Cohaesibacter sp. ES.047: one gene and its partner. The protein of the gene in region 1 interacts with the protein of each later gene in a pairwise test. Links are inferred from orthologs where the notes say so. Each region holds a gene or a part of one and is shown on either strand. Other genes may lie near its edges.

Region 1 (7,796 bases):
GGGAGCCCAGAATCTCGGTGTGGAAATGCTTGTAGGCGGCAAGGTCGGGCACTTCGACCCTGAGGATATATTCGATCGTTCCCGTCACATTATGGCATTCGACAACCGCGCTTGAGGCGGAGATCGAACGTTCGAAACTCTGCTGCGCCGCTTTCGAGTGATCATTGAGACCAACCCCGATCATGGCCGTGAAGGCGTTGCCGATCTTTTGAGGATTGATAACGGCGCGGTATCCGGCAATCACGCCCGTGCGCTCCAACTCCTGCACCCGCCGCATGGTAGCAGAAGGAGACAGGCCAACCCGTTTGCCAAGCTCGGTATGGGTGATCCGCCCATCCGCTCGCAATTCATGCAAAATTTTGTCGTCAAATTGATCCATGACGACGATTATATGCAAAATATGCTGGTGTTCCAATGAATTTTGCGCAAATCAGGCTCCATATTGCAGGTATTATGCGTGCATGACTTATGAAAACGCACTTGCCCTCATCCTGTTTGCCTTTGCCACCTCCATCACGCCGGGGCCGAACAACCTGATGCTGATGGCATCAGGGGCCAATTTCGGACTGGTCAGAAGCTTGCCGCATCTCCTCGGAGTGTCCCTTGGCTTTGTCTTCATGACATCAATCGTCGGTGCCGGTCTGAGCGAATTCCTGACCTCCAACGCGTTGCTGTCAAAGGGCCTGCAAGTCGTCTGCATGGTGTTTGTACTCTATCTGGCTTGGCGGATCGTCAATGCCACCCCACCGGATAACCCGCAGAGTGCGCAAGGCCGTCCCATGCGCTTTATCGAAGCCGCGGCCTTCCAATGGGTCAACCCCAAGGCCATTGCCATGGCGATCACGACAACAACCGCCTACATTCAGGAACAGACCTATATCGCAATCGCCCTTGCAGGGTTGATTTTTGCGCTGGTCAATCTGCCTTCATGCGGCTTGTGGGTTATTCTGGGCCAACAGATGCGCAGACTGCTTCACAGCAGGCGATCCTTCTTCCTGTTCAACCTGATCATGGCCACGTTGCTTGTGCTGTCGATGCTGCCGGTGGTTCTGGGGCTTGCCGACAGCTAACACCAAGGGCGCACTCACCCTCTGGCTTGAGGGCGCCTATTCAATCTTCATCGGTACGAAGGTGAATTCTCCACCATCCGGCGTCGCCATGAGGAACACCACGGTCTTCTTGCCCTGCTCCCGCTTCAAGTCAAGCTTGTCTATAAGGTCCTGAGGTGTCGAGACAATTGTCTGGTCCATCTCCACGATGACCATCCCCTCCTTGATGCCGCGCGCATCGGCAGAACTGCCGGGCCGGACAGCATGAATGACCACACCTTCGACACTGTCACCCAGATTGTGTTTCTTGCGCTCCGCTGGTGTCAGCTTCGTAATGTGCATTCCGAAAAGCTCCGGCAGCTCCTTCTGTTGGGAATCCGAGCTGGTGGGCAAATCGATCTCACTCGTCTCCAGATGCCCCACCACAACTAAGATTTCCATCGCCTCGCCCTTGCGCAGGATCTCGACCTTGGCGGTCTCGCCGACCGCTGTATCGGCAACTGAACGGGTCAGATCACGCACTTCCTTGATCGCCTGACCATTGTAACCAACGATCACATCTCCGGGCTTCAGCCCTGCGACTTCAGCCGGTCCGTCCTCGTTCACCCACGAGACCAGAACACCACTGGCCTCGCCAAGACCAAGCCCTTCTGCCAAATCATCGGAAATCTGCTGAATGCGAATGCCGAGCCAGCCGCGCCGCGTCTCGCCATAGGTTTGCAGTTGATCAACAACCTTGCCAGCAATGCTGGAAGGAATGGCAAACCCGAGCCCGATGGAGGCACCGCTCTGTGAGATGATGGCCGTGTTCACGCCGACCACATTGCCATGCATGTCAAACAGAGGCCCGCCCGAATTGCCCCGGTTGATCGATGCATCGGTCTGTATGAAGCTGTCATAGGGTCCGGTGTTGATATCGCGGTTGCGCGCAGAGACGATTCCGATGGAAACCGACCCGCCAAGACCGAACGGATTGCCAATCGCCATCACCCAATCCCCAACCCGCACCTCTTTTTCCGTGGCAAAATCCACCGTGGTGAGCGGTTCGGCAGCCTCGACCTTGAGCAAAGCCAGATCGGTTTTGGTGTCGCGTCCGACAACCTCGGCATCAAGCTCCATGCCATCGGCAAAGGTGGCGGTGATGCGGTCAGCCCCGGAAATCACATGGTTGTTGGTCACGATCAGGCCGGAAGCATCCACGACGAAGCCGGACCCCAGCGACTGAACGGCCCTCTGTCGCTCGCCTGAAGGTTGGTTCTTGTCGAAGAAATCCTCGAAAAACTCCTCAAAGGGCGAACCCTCAGGCACTTTCGGGATGGGAATGCGCCCTTTGGCCTCGACGAGCGAGCGGGTTGAGATATTCACCACCGCTGGCATCAAGCGCTCGGCCAGATCGGCAACGCTTCTGGGGCCATGCTCGGTCTCGTGCGCGGCAGCAGGACCGCCAGAAACGGCAAGAAAGCCGCCCATCAAAAAGGCAAATGCAAAACATATCACTTTGGATCGCATCAACATGGCGGGCGTTCCTTCCACAATTCAGCATGCCATCATCGGGCACACATCCACTCCGACTCTTGGGCGCATCTTATCGCGCCCTTTAAGCATAAAAAAAGCCTCTTTGCATTGTGTGACAAAGAAGCATGGCAGTTTCTGGATCTGTCATGAGGTTTGGTGTCAGCCGCGCGCCAGCCAGACAACAAAAACCCCGGCAATCATCGCAACCACTCCACCAATCCGCAAGGCATTGCCCGGCATCTCCATCACCTGTTGCATCATGTGCTTCATGCTGTCGGGAGCTACGGCGTAAAGCAGCCCTTCAATGACCAGCACCAGCCCGAATGCAGCGATGAAATCCGACATGAAATCCTCAGGATCTTGGAAAAGAGACGCGAATGCGAAAATCCCCGAGCCGGTTTTGGCTCGGGGATTGTCTATTTATTCAGCCGCAACAGGCTCATCCGGATTGGCCGGAGCCACTGTTTCCGGAATTTCCACTCTCGCTGGTGCCGAAGCATCTTCAACCGACGGATCGGAAATCGGACCCGTGGCAGCAGGTACCGCTCCCGGGTTCGGATCGTCTGCACCGGAGAAGTAGCCGAAGAACTCGCCCGTCGGGCTCAGTACCAGACGGGTATCCCCGTTGGCCAGACTGCGCTCGTAGGCCTGCATCGAGCGGTAGAACTCGAAGAAGGACGGGTTTTTGCCGTAGGCTTGCGCGAAAATGTTGTTCCGCTGGGCATCCCCCTCACCACGCGTGATTTCTGAATCACGGCGAGCGTTTGCGACGATCACGGTCGCATTACGATCAGCAACCGAGCGGATCTGCTGGGCCAGCTTCTCACCGTCGGCGCGAATACCGTTGGCTTCCTGCTGACGTTCCGTCTGCATCTGGCGATAGACAGCAGCGGAGTTTTCTTCCGGCAGATCGGCGCGACGAATGCGATAGTCAACGACTTCGACACCAAGCCGCATGGTCTTTTCATTCACACTCTTGCGGATCAGTTCAACCAGCTCATCACGCTTGTCTCGCACGATCTCGCGGAAACCGAAATCGGCCACCACGTCACGAAGAGACGATCCCATGAAGCCGTTCAACTGGTTCTCGAAGTTCGACAGGAATTTGGCCTGACGTTTGAAAACGAGCGGATCAACGATCCGGTAGCGCACGAAGGAGTCAATGATCAGGCGTTTCTTGTCCGATGCAATGACCTCACGTTCGGACTGCTCGAGATAGCGCGCACGCTTGTCGAGATATTCAACGCTCTGGATGAAGGGAACCTTGAAATAGAACCCGGCATCACGCGTTGCCCGTTCAATTCGGCCAAACTGGGTGACGATAGCCTGCTCACTCGGATAGACCACATAAATCGATCCATAAAGCAGAACCGCGACGAAGGCTGCGGCGACCAGTGCGAAAATTCCTTTTGCAGACATGATCAGTTCCCCGCTTTCTTGGTCAGTTCATTGAGCGGCAGATAAGGAACAACACCGCTGCCCTCTCCATTGCTGTCCATAATAATTTTTTCGGACTGGCCCATAACCTTTTCCATGGTTTCGAGATAGAGGCGCTTGCGGGTAATTTCAGGCGCCTTTTCATATTCGCTCAGAACCTTGCTGAAGCGATCGGCCTGACCACGGGCTTCTGCAACGGTCTGCTCGCGATAAGCATTGGCAGCTTCCAGAATCTGGGCAGCCTGACCTTCGGCTTCAGGCACGACCTTGTTGGCATAGGCTTGAGCTTCGTTCTGCATGCGAACGTTGTCCGCCTTGGCGGCCTGCACATCGCGGAAGGCATCAATCACCTGCACTGGCGGTTCAACACCCTGCAGCTGGACCTGAATGATCCGGATACCGGCCTTGTATTTGTCGAGCATATGCTGCGTCAGATCACGTGCGGCAACCTGGCGCGCAACACGGTCACCGGTCTGGATTTCGTCCATGGTGTTGCGACCAACCACTTCGCGCATGGCGGATTCAGCGACCTGCTTGACGGCAATTTCAGGACTGTCGACATTGAACAGATATTGTTCAGGATCCTTGATGTTCCATTGAACCTTGAAGTCGACATCAATGATGTTTTCATCACCGGTCAGCATCAAACTTTCTTCCGGGACATCCTGCGACCGAACCGAACCGCGCTGGGTATTGAATTCCCGCACCCCGATGGTGACGTCACGGATCTGGTCGACGTTGACCGTCTCAGTGCGTCCAATCGGATAAGGCAGGTTGTAGTTCAGACCGGAGGTGGACACAGCCATCGGCTCGCCAAGGATCAACTCGACCCCCAGTTCACCTTCTTTAATGGTGTAAAAGCCAGTGGCCATCCAGATGACAAGAGCCGCACCGGCAAGAAGGCCGACACCCTTGACACCGAGCGATCCACCGCCCGAACCGCCCCCACCAGGGAAGACTTGCTTGAGACGTTCTTGGCCTTTGCGGATCATTTCCTCCAGATCGGGTGGCTTTGGTCCCTGATTTTGAGGGCCTTGCCCCCAGGGACCACCATTTTTGCCACCGCCACCGCTGCCCCAAGGGCCACCGCTACCGCCACCATTCTGATTGCTCCAAGGCATACTTTTTCCTTATGTTCAGAACCCGTTGAGCTGTCCTTAGCCCATAAATCGTGACATGACCTTTAACAAGTCATGCTTGAGATATGGAATTGTCAGTCCAACTTGCAAAGTCGACTTTCGTGACAAGGTGGGAAGGGTATCGCCTAAAATCAAGACTTAACTGCCCATTTCCCCGCTCTATTCCGCTTTTGACGCGAAAAGCTGGTTGGTGCGTACAGATCGTCGCACTTTAAGCACCGAACCTCTGTCTGATGAGATGCAAAGGCCTACGCTCGCCAGAGCGTCAGATCAGCCTTGTGTTTCGATCCGCTCGTAAACAGCAAAAGACATCGGCGCGCTGTCCTGTTCTCCCTGAACATCAGCCTCACTGCTGACTGTGTACCACATGGCCGGATCAATTGCAGGAAGAAACGTGTCGCCTTCAGGCGCCGCGTGTATATGGGTGACATAGAGGCGATCCGCCTGATCCCATAGGGCATTGTAGATCGTGCCGCCACCGATCACGGCGATTTCATCCACCTGATCCGCCAGAGCACGCGCGCGTGCCACGTCAAGCGCAGCCTCGAGCGACGCGACAACGATCACGCCCTCCGGATTGAAGGCCTCATCGCGGGTAACAACGATATTGGCACGGCCCGGCAAAGGCCGCCCGATGGACTGATAGGTCCGCCGCCCCATCACGAGCGGCTTGCCCATCGTCATCTCTTTGAACCGCCTGAGGTCGGTCGAGACATGCCACGGCATGGCATTGTTCATGCCAATTACGCCATTGTCAGCGACCGCATAATGAAACACCAGCTTTGGCTCGCCACTTGTTGTCATATCGCCCTTCATCCTGCGTTTGATCCCTTTGGGCAGGGACGCAGATCATGCTTCGAGAAAACACCCGGCTTGGTATCATCAATCTTTAGATACGTCACCCGCAGCAACAGCAGCAGAATAAGAAAAATGATCACGTCATCAGACAGTCGCAGGTCAGTTTTAAGAAGATGCCATCATTCACGACCATCAAAACCAAAAAAGCCGCAAGACCGACAAGCGGCCTTGCGGCAGGTGGCTCTAGCAAACGTTGCTATTCGACCGTTGCATCACTGAGCATGCGCCAAGTCTTGCCAAGCTTGTGCACATCCCCCTTCAGTGTGACGCGGGTCTGCAGCTGGATATCCGCACTGGAGGCACCAACCATCAGGGAGAAATGTCCTGGCTCGACGATCCGGTGCCCTTCGGCTCCGGTGAAGTTCAGCATATCGGTCGGCACGACGAATGTGACCTTGCGGCTCTGACCAACCTCGAGCGGCACCCGCGCGAAGGCTTTCAGCTCCTTGACAGGACGGACGACACTGGCCAGTTCATCGCGCACATAAAGCTGCGGCACGGCAACGCCAGCGCGGTCGCCCTTATTGCTCACCGTGAACGACAATCGAACCTCGCCAGTCTGGCAGTCAACCTCTTCTTCAGCCAAGGCAACATCGGAATAGGCAAACTCCGTGTATCCGAGGCCATGACCAAACGGATAAAGAGATCCGAAATGCCGAGCAATCGGCGTGCCCGAACTCTTGAAGTTGTGATTGTAGAAATAAGGTGCAGCACCAGCACTTTTCGGGATCGACAAGGTCAGGCGGCCAGAGGGTTCTACCGCACCGGTGAGAACGTCGGCCAGAGCCGAGCCCCCTTGTTGCCCCGCAAAGAAGGTCATGACCTGCGCGGCCAGTTTGTCTTCAAGGCCACCCAGATTGTAAGGGCGACCGCTTGAAAGCACGACGATCACAGGCTTGCCCGTTGCAACAACGGCTTCCAAAAGCTCCTGCTGGACGCCGGGGAGCCGCAGGGAATCAACATCCGACCCCTCGCCCACCGTGCCGGTCTGGAAAATGCCGGACAAATCGCCCACACAGACGATGGCGGCATCGGCCGCCTTAGCTGCCGCCACAGCCTCTGGGATCATGTCGAGACGCATCGACAACGAAGAGGCCTGTTCAAGGCTTGAGCTGTCATCCACGTCACCGGGAAAGACCGGAGCCCCTGCCTTGCGCTCGTCCAGAATATTGCACCCGCGCGCATAGGTGATCGAAGTTGAATCGCCAAGCTTCTGCTTAAGGCCAGCAAGTGGCGTCACCACGTTGGCAACTTCCTCCGCCTCGTTATTCTGAATGAGATGGACAGGGAAACTATAGTCCCCCAGAAGGGCCAGCGGATCATCAGCCGTCGGACCGATAACGACAATGTTTTTCAGGTTCGACAGCGGCAAGATGCCGTTATTCGACAGGATGACGACGGATTGCTCGGCGACTTGGCGCGCCACATCCACGGACCGATCCGACTGCAGCACGATGGCCGCATCATCGGCATAGGGCTTCTCGAACAGACCGATACGGAATTTTTCGAGCAGCACCCGCCGAACGATCGCATCAACCGTCTCTTCCGTGATGAGGCCACGCTTGACGGCCTCACCAAGATCTTTGGCACAATCATCGCCCGGCAATTCGACATCGAGACCGGCATTGAAGGAAAGAGCGGCGGCTTCCGCCTCGTTGGCAGCGATGCCGTGATGCTGGTAAAGGAGGGAAACCCCGACATAGTCGGCTACGATCAGACCATCAAAGCCCCAATCCTCGCGCAGAACCTTGGTCATCAGATGGTGTGAAGCGTGCACGGGTTCATTGTCGATATCGTG
Region 2 (7,750 bases), 3.7 Mb from region 1 along the record:
CGAGCGTGATGTCGGAACGGAAATATTCGTTGAAATAGTAACCGAAGCCACCACCGATAACACCACCAACATCAAAGCTGTCGTCATGCCATTTCACGACCGAACCGGTAGCCGAGGTCCAGGATCCGCGTCCGCCCTGATAGACGGCCAGACCAAGGTCTCCACGCAAATACCAGCTGGAGCCGATTTCAATCGGGCTCTCGGGTTCGTATTCGATAATCGGCGGCGCAGGCAAATCTGCTGCATAGGCAACAGTTGCTGTCATAGCGGCCCCGAACACACTCAAAAACAGATTTTTTTTGAGGCTGCTCATCTCTTTTTCCTCTCGATACAGTGTCCAAATACACATTTGAGAAATACACTCGAGAAAAAGGATCCCAGAATTTCCTTAATACTGGATTAACTACGATTTTTAAGCATAATTACGTCACAAAAATCCCAATACGATAATAGTGTTTATATAAATCATTGCAATTTGCAAATTTTATTCTTAACAATTCGTTACCAACCCTTACGCGCAATCAAACTCTCTTGCCAATGCACGAGAACATACACGTCATCAAATGCTTGCGGCGATCATCGTCACCGACCATCTGTCAAATCCTGTCCAGAAATCAGCCCCGCTATGAAGCATAGATTGATCTTTCGCTCCGGATTGACTAGTCTCGCCCCCTTCCGGTTGCGGAAATCCACAGCCCAACCAAGCCCCACACTCAAGGCCCTTCCATCATGTTTTCAAGCACCCCGCAGTTGCCGTCTCTGCGCCATTGGCTCATGTTGGCTATCCTTGTCTTCTGTTGGGGGTCAGCGATCATCCTCACCCGCGTGGCCGTTTCCGACATCTCACCGCTCTGGGTAACGGCTGGACGCCTGAGCACCGGTGCCATCGCCTTGCTGTTTTATCGTTTTGCGATCCTGAGGAAACCATGGAGCCTTGGCTGGCATCATGCACCCTGGGTGGTCTGGCTCGCCCTCATGAGCTCTGCGGTTCCCTTCCTGCTCATTGCCTGGGGCACCCAGTTCACCAGTTCCGCAATCGCCGGGATCCTGATGGGAACAGTCCCCCTGTCGGTCATGCTGATGGCACACCTATTGCTGTCCGACGAGAAGCTCACCAGGTCCAAGGCAGTCGGGTTCCTGATCGGGTTCGTTGGTGTGGTTCTGATCATCAAGCCTGACTTGTCGAGCCTGTCAGCAACGAGCAAAGCAGAAGTAATCGGCCAGATTGCCATCTTCATTGCCAGCTTCTGCTATGCCCTCAACAGTGTCTCAACACGAAGAATGCCGCCCGCCGACAATATCGACAAGGCGACCGCCGTGGTGACAACCGCAGCCACATTGCTGATCATCGCGGCCTTGGGTCTCGAGCCGAATGGTTTTGCGGTCGAGGCAAGCATCGCCAAATGGTCGATCCTGCTCTATCTCGGCCTTGTGCCAACCGCCTTTGCAACCCTGGTCCTGTTCACCCTGCTCTCTCAGACCACCGCGGGATTTGTGGCCACAAGCAACTATCTCATTCCCGTTTTCACCGCGCTTGGCGGCATAACCCTTCTGGGTGAGACCCTGTCGCCGTCGGCCTGGATTGGCTTTGCGGTGATCATGCTCGGCATCGCCATCAGCGAACGCAAGCTCCCGCTGCCCATGAGAAAAAATCTGCTCTGAAACAGACCCGCTTCAACAATTTCAACCTGACAAAAAAGGGCCACCCGAAAACGAGCGGCCCTCTGAGCATTGAAGTCGGTGCGCGAGCGATCAAAGCGTCGCCTTGCGGACCTCTTCACAGATATCATCAACAACGTCGCGCACCATATCCGGGGAATCGCCCTCCGCCATAACGCGAATGAGTGGCTCGGTGCCAGAGGCACGAATGACGATGCGGCCATTCTCGCCGAATTTCTTTTCGCCTGCCTCAATGGCCTTTTTCACATTCTCCGCTTCAAGCGGTTCTCCTTCGCTGAAACGGACATTCTTGAGAAGTTGCGGCACTGGCTCGAACCGGTTGCACACCTCGCTGACGGGCTTGCCGAGCTTGGCAACCACTGCCAGAATCTGAAGAGCCGAGATCAACCCGTCCCCGGTGGTGCAGTAATCACTAAGAACCAGATGGCCCGACTGCTCGCCGCCAACGTTGTAATTGTGCGCGCGCATATGCTCCACCACATGGCGGTCGCCCACCTTGGTGCGCACTAGAGACAGCTTCATGCCATTGAGGAAGCGCTCCAACCCGAGGTTGGACATCACCGTCGCAACAATGCCCGGAGCGGTCAGGCGGTTGTCCTTGGACCAGCGCTCGGCGACAACCGCCATCAACTGATCGCCATCAACCACTTTGCCTTTCTCATCAACGATGATCACGCGATCGGCGTCACCGTCAAGCGCAATACCGATGTCGGCCCGCACTTCACGAACCTTGGAGACCAGCGTTCCGACCGAGGTGGAACCGCAATTGTCATTGATGTTGAAGCCATCAGGCTCGACACCGATCTTGATGACCTCGGCGCCCAGCTCCCACAGCGCATCGGGCGCCACCCGATAGGCCGCCCCGTTGGCGCAATCGATCACGACGCGCAACCCGTCAAGCGACAGGGAGCGCGGTAGTGTGCGCTTGGCAAATTCGATGTAGCGGTCATGCACGCCTTCGATCCGCTTGGCACGTCCCAGCCGGTCAGGCCGCGTCAGATATTGGTTCATATCCGTTTCGAGCAGCTCTTCGATTTCCGCTTCGATCTGGTCGGACAGCTTGTAGCCGTCGGGGCCGAACAGCTTGATGCCATTGTCCTGATAAGGATTGTGCGAAGCCGAGATCATGACACCCAGATCGGCGCGTAAGGACCGGGTCAGCATCGCAACGCCGGGCGTTGGCACCGGACCAAGCAGAAAGACATCCATTCCCATCGCCGTGAACCCGGCAGTCAGAGCCGGTTCAAGCATGTAACCGGACAGACGCGTATCCTTGCCGATCACCACACGATGCCGAAAGTCGCCGCGCCGGAAGATCTTGCCCGTCGCCATACCCACTTTCATCGCGATTTCCGCAGTCATCGGGAACCGGTTCGCGTGCCCTCTAATCCCGTCTGTTCCGAAATACTTTCCCATCAATCCCATTCAACCTTTCAAGGGCCACGCCCGGAGCACCCAACGCAGCGAACAGTTTATCCGCTTCGATGCTCCCGATTTACCGGCCCGCAATCGATTCCGTCTTACCCCGTTTTAGAACAAAGCTTCTAAATCGAAGTAAATACGCTTCGTTATCTCTCTATATTGATTTGCTCGGATTTGGGCCAACTTTCTCCGCACGGGCGGTCAAACATTGTTGCCGCTTGTTACAAGGCCTTCTTGCTCAAACACCGCTGCATTGCAAGGGAATCTCACCAACAAAAGCCAAACAAACAAAAAGCGCCCCGGTTGGGGCGCTTTTCAAAATCTTGGAACGATACACGGCCATCAGCCTTGTGGCTGCGGCTCCATGCCGCCATCGGGTTCACCACCCTTCTTGACGGCGCCGGTGGAGGGAACAGCAGAGCCCTTGGTCGTGATCGGACCATCGTCATCGTCACGCACGGGAGGCTTGCCATCGAGCAGATCCCGGATTTCCTGTCCGCTCAGGGTTTCATATTCAAGCAACCCTTCAGCAATGGAGATCAGTTCATCCTTCTTATCACCCAAAATCTGCTTGGCCTTCTGATAACCTTCTTCGACAAATCGCTTCACTTCGCTGTCGACGAGTTTCTGGGTTTCATCCGAAACATTCTGCTGGCGCGCCACGGAATGACCAAGGAAGACCTCTTCTTCATTTTCCGAATAGAGCAAAGGACCCAGCTCATCGGACATGCCATACTGGGTGGCCATGGCATGTGACAGGCGCGTTGCCATCTGAATATCACCAGACGCACCCGAGGTGACCTTTTCGTAACCGAAGATCATTTCCTCGGCGACACGCCCGCCCATGGCAACAGCGAGGTCGGCATAACATTTTGCACGCGTGAGGGAGACCTGATCTTTTTCTGGCAACCGCATCACCATACCAAGCGCGCGACCGCGCGGAATGATCGTCGCCTTGTGGATCGGATCAGAGGCAGGCATATGCAGTGCAACGAGCGCATGGCCGGCTTCGTGATAAGCAGTGAGTTTCTTCTCTTCCTCGCTCATCACCAGCGTACGGCGTTCCGCACCCATCATGACCTTGTCCTTGGCATCCTCGAATTCGGACATGGAAACCAGACGGCGGTCACGACGCGCAGCCAACAGGGCAGCCTCGTTGACAAGGTTCATCAGGTCAGCACCTGAGAAGCCGGGCGTTCCGCGAGCAAGGGTCTTGAGATCCACATCCGGAGCCAACGGCACATTGCGCATATGGACCTTGAGGATTTTTTCGCGACCGGTGATATCGGGATTGGGCACCACGATCTGGCGGTCAAAACGGCCCGGACGCATCAAGGCAGGGTCGAGCACGTCAGGACGGTTGGTCGCGGCAACAAGGATCACGCCCTCATTGGCCTCGAAACCATCCATTTCAACGAGCAACTGGTTGAGCGTCTGTTCGCGTTCGTCATTGCCGCCACCAAGACCGGCACCACGATGACGACCCACCGCATCAATCTCATCGATGAAGATGATGCAAGGCGCGTTCTTCTTGGCCTGCTCGAACATATCGCGCACACGGGACGCGCCGACACCAACGAACATTTCAACGAAGTCCGAACCGGAAATCGAGAAGAAGGGCACATTGGCCTCCCCAGCGACCGCTTTACCCAAAAGGGTTTTACCGGTACCCGGAGGGCCGACGAGCAGCACCCCGCGCGGAATGCGTCCACCAAGGCGTTGGAATTTTTGCGGATCGCGCAAGAATTCAACAATTTCCTGCAGATCTTCCTTGGCTTCATCCACACCAGCCACGTCGTCAAAGACGATGCGCCCCTGTGCTTCGGTCAGCAACTTGGCCTTGGACTTGCCAAAGCCCATGGCTTTACCACCGCCCTGCATCTGGCGCATGAAAAAGATCCAGACAGCCAGAATGAGGATCATCGGGAACCAGGAAATCAGCGCATTGAGCAAAGAGAAGCTCTCTGTCGGCGGCTTGGCGGTGATCGCTACCCCGTTTTTCCTTAAGGTCGGAATGAGCGTGGTGTCGTTCTGCGGCAGGTAGGTCTGGAAGCTGCTGTTGTCGGACATCTGCCCGGTCACTTGCTGACCGGTAATGGTCACTTCTTTCACACGTCCCTGCTCAACATCGTTCACGAACTGCGAGAACGGAACTTCCTGAGAATTCGATTGCTGGGTTGGGCTCTGAAAGAGCTGAAAGAGGGCGACCAGCAACAGGCCAATGATGACCCACAAAGCCAGGCTACGGAAATTGGCGTTCATATGTAATCCCTTGGTTCCCGCGGGGGACACCGATTATCATGCTTTGGAAATTCCTCCCAGCGCGATGACATAAATCGGCAAATTTTCGAGTTCTTCTGAATTTAGGGAGTCAAGTCGGCGTTGCCAAGGCAAGGAATGCGCTTTCTTACCCAAATTTAGACCCATGGTTTAATTTATGGTCTTCTAGTCCATGAATTTCGTGTTTTTTTCCTTAAAATCAACCCCTACTCTGTTCATTCGGCCCACTTCTGGCCAATCGACCACGAAACGAGGTGCTCCACTCCACCAGATCGCGGGCAGGGCTTCGATCAGCGCAAGCGGTGGCGCCTCCCCTTCTGCACGATCAGCAGAAAAAATGAGACCATCCTGCAACAGAAGACTCCGGCCATCGGCCCCTAGCATTCTGATATACGCATCGCCCGCATGCTCGGATGCATCTTGCAATAGCTTTATATCGTAAAGTCCCTGCCAATCAGTGACCGCGTTATCCACAATCGGCTCGGTCTTCGGCGCGCGCCCCGGCTCACGATAGACCCACACTCGCCCCTTCACCCAATCAAAACAGCAGCCGCCCATTGTTCTCTTTTGAAAGGCACCACCCCCGGCACCTGCTTGGGCGAGGTCACACAAGCTGCGATCAAGAGAAATCAGACGCTCCTCGCGCGGCGGATAGCCAAGGCCCGCCACTTCGCAAAGCATCAAGCGGCCGAGGCGAAGCCGAACCTCTTCATGAAGCTTCGCATAGGCCTCAGGGTCAAAAGACAGGGCCCGGCCGGGCTCGCGTCGCAGCAGGGCATGAAAGGCGTCATCAGCAAGGCCGTTCAGCGCATCATCCGCCCTTTGCATGCGCCGGGCGGTCGCAGCGAGGCGCGCCGCATCACAGCCCTCCTGGGCCAACTGCGGCATCAGGCCGCGCACCCGAACACGCAGGTAATCGGGGCTTTGATTGCTCGGGTCTTCGATCCATTCCGCACCGCGCGCAACAAGGCTTGCCATCAATCGGGCCTTCGGCACATCAAGCAAAGGGCGCAGCAGTTTGAGATCACCAAAGGGTTGAACCGCGTGAATAGCACCAAGTCCCGTCACGCCGCTCCCGCGCATCAGACGCATGATCACGGTTTCCGCCTGATCGTTCAGATGATGCGCAAGGACGATCGCGGAACAGTCGCGCTCATCCGCATGCGCGGCAAGCAATCGATAGCGCGCATCCCGCGCCTGTGCCTGAAGGCTCGCCCCCACAGGGCGCTCCAGCCATGAAAGCGTGCTGTGCGCCAAACCATAGGTACGCGCAAGATCAGCGACATAGGCGCATTCTTTCGCAGAATCGGCGCGCAGCCCATGATCAACGCTGGCTACCATAATCTCAGGGGCCGCATCGCATCGGGTCCGCCACTCGGCGCAGAAAATCATCAAGGCGAGGGAGTCTGCTCCACCGGATACCGCCAGCAAAAGGCGATCATACTGACGCAACGGAGCAAGGACGGCGTCAATTTCATCCATTTCAAGAGGCGCAGCCGCCCCTTGCGAGGTTTCAGCATTTGGCACTTTGCATCTCGGCGCGAACTTTTTGTCTGACGCCGGACGAGGCGTTGGGAAACTTGCTCAGCAATTCTTCATAGGTTGCGCAGGCAGCATCACGCTCATTGATCTGATGCAGGGACATGCCGGTCCTGAGCAACATGTCAGGCGCTTTCTGGGACTGGGGAAACTGGGAATAGGCATCAAGGAAAACCTCGATCGCACCGCGGTAATCCCCTTGTTGGAACCGGCTTTCACCGATCCAGTAATTGGCGTTGGCGGCGAGCTCATCATTGGGATAGGCCTGAGCGAACTGGCGAAACGCCGCCTCACCCGCAGGATAGTCACCACGCAGGATGAAGCCATAGGCAACATCATAATCGGTCGCGGGATCCCCCGTGAGCGAGCTGTTCTGGATTGCGGGCGCCGCAGGATTGGTCTGGGAAGATGGCCCGGACACATTGCCGCCCAGCATCGCAGAAAGATCGATCGGGCCAGAAGAAGGCTGCTGGCCGTTGTTGAACTGCGGCGAGGCTGGCTGTTGGCCGATGATGGAGTTTTCGGCCAGATTGTTGTCCGGTGCCCGCTGTTGAGACAGGTTCCCCAGCGTTTGCGGCGGGGTCCCCAACTGTTCGAAGGTCTGCTGGCTTGATGGCGCCGCTGGCTGGTTCAGCGTGTTGCTCGAACTCTTGCGACGGCCCTTACCCTTCTCGAGATCCTGAAAGCGGAACTCGCTGTCTTCCTGAAAGCGCTTCAGCTGCTCCTGCAGCTGCCGGATGCGGAAGTTCATTTCTTCCATCTGTCCGGTATATTGACGCATCTGGGTTTCTAGCCGGTCAACCCTGACAGCCAGATTGGCAGCAGATTG

What was found.
Region 2: the proteins of hflK (region 1) and ftsH interact in binary tests that used the Escherichia coli proteins (3 or more experiments, as listed by UniProt). The link is inferred for Cohaesibacter sp. ES.047 from one-to-one orthologs.

What each region holds. Positions count from the first base shown.
Region 1 is NZ_LT907844.1:4,990,421-4,998,216, forward strand. What follows is about bases 3,055-6,038. They hold hflK (FtsH protease activity modulator HflK), read right to left. Parts: upstream 5,123-6,038; coding sequence 3,986-5,122; downstream 3,055-3,985. Other genes in these bases: hflC (protease modulator HflC), read right to left, coding at 3,055-3,983; CPH65_RS23180 (dihydrofolate reductase), read right to left, coding at 5,411-5,944. In the rest of the region: CPH65_RS23150 (Lrp/AsnC family transcriptional regulator), read right to left, coding at 1-379; CPH65_RS23155 (LysE family translocator), read left to right, coding at 462-1,070; CPH65_RS23160 (Do family serine endopeptidase), read right to left, coding at 1,107-2,558; CPH65_RS23165 (DUF2065 domain-containing protein), read right to left, coding at 2,724-2,909; more of hflC, read right to left, coding at 2,985-3,054; CPH65_RS23185 (glycoside hydrolase family 3 N-terminal domain-containing protein), read right to left, coding at 6,195-7,796.
Region 2 is NZ_LT907844.1:1,323,979-1,331,728, reverse strand. The notes cover bases 2,905-5,842. They hold ftsH (ATP-dependent zinc metalloprotease FtsH), read right to left. Parts: upstream 5,365-5,842; coding sequence 3,445-5,364; downstream 2,905-3,444. Other genes in these bases: tilS (tRNA lysidine(34) synthetase TilS), read right to left, coding at 5,548-5,842; glmM (phosphoglucosamine mutase), read right to left, coding at 2,905-3,096. Also shown: CPH65_RS05940 (outer membrane protein), read right to left, coding at 1-313; CPH65_RS05935 (DMT family transporter), read left to right, coding at 730-1,662; more of glmM, read right to left, coding at 1,753-2,904; more of tilS, read right to left, coding at 5,843-6,864; tol-pal system protein YbgF, read right to left, coding at 6,896-7,750. UniProt on the Escherichia coli protein: Acts as a processive, ATP-dependent zinc metallopeptidase for both cytoplasmic and membrane proteins. Plays a role in the quality control of integral membrane proteins.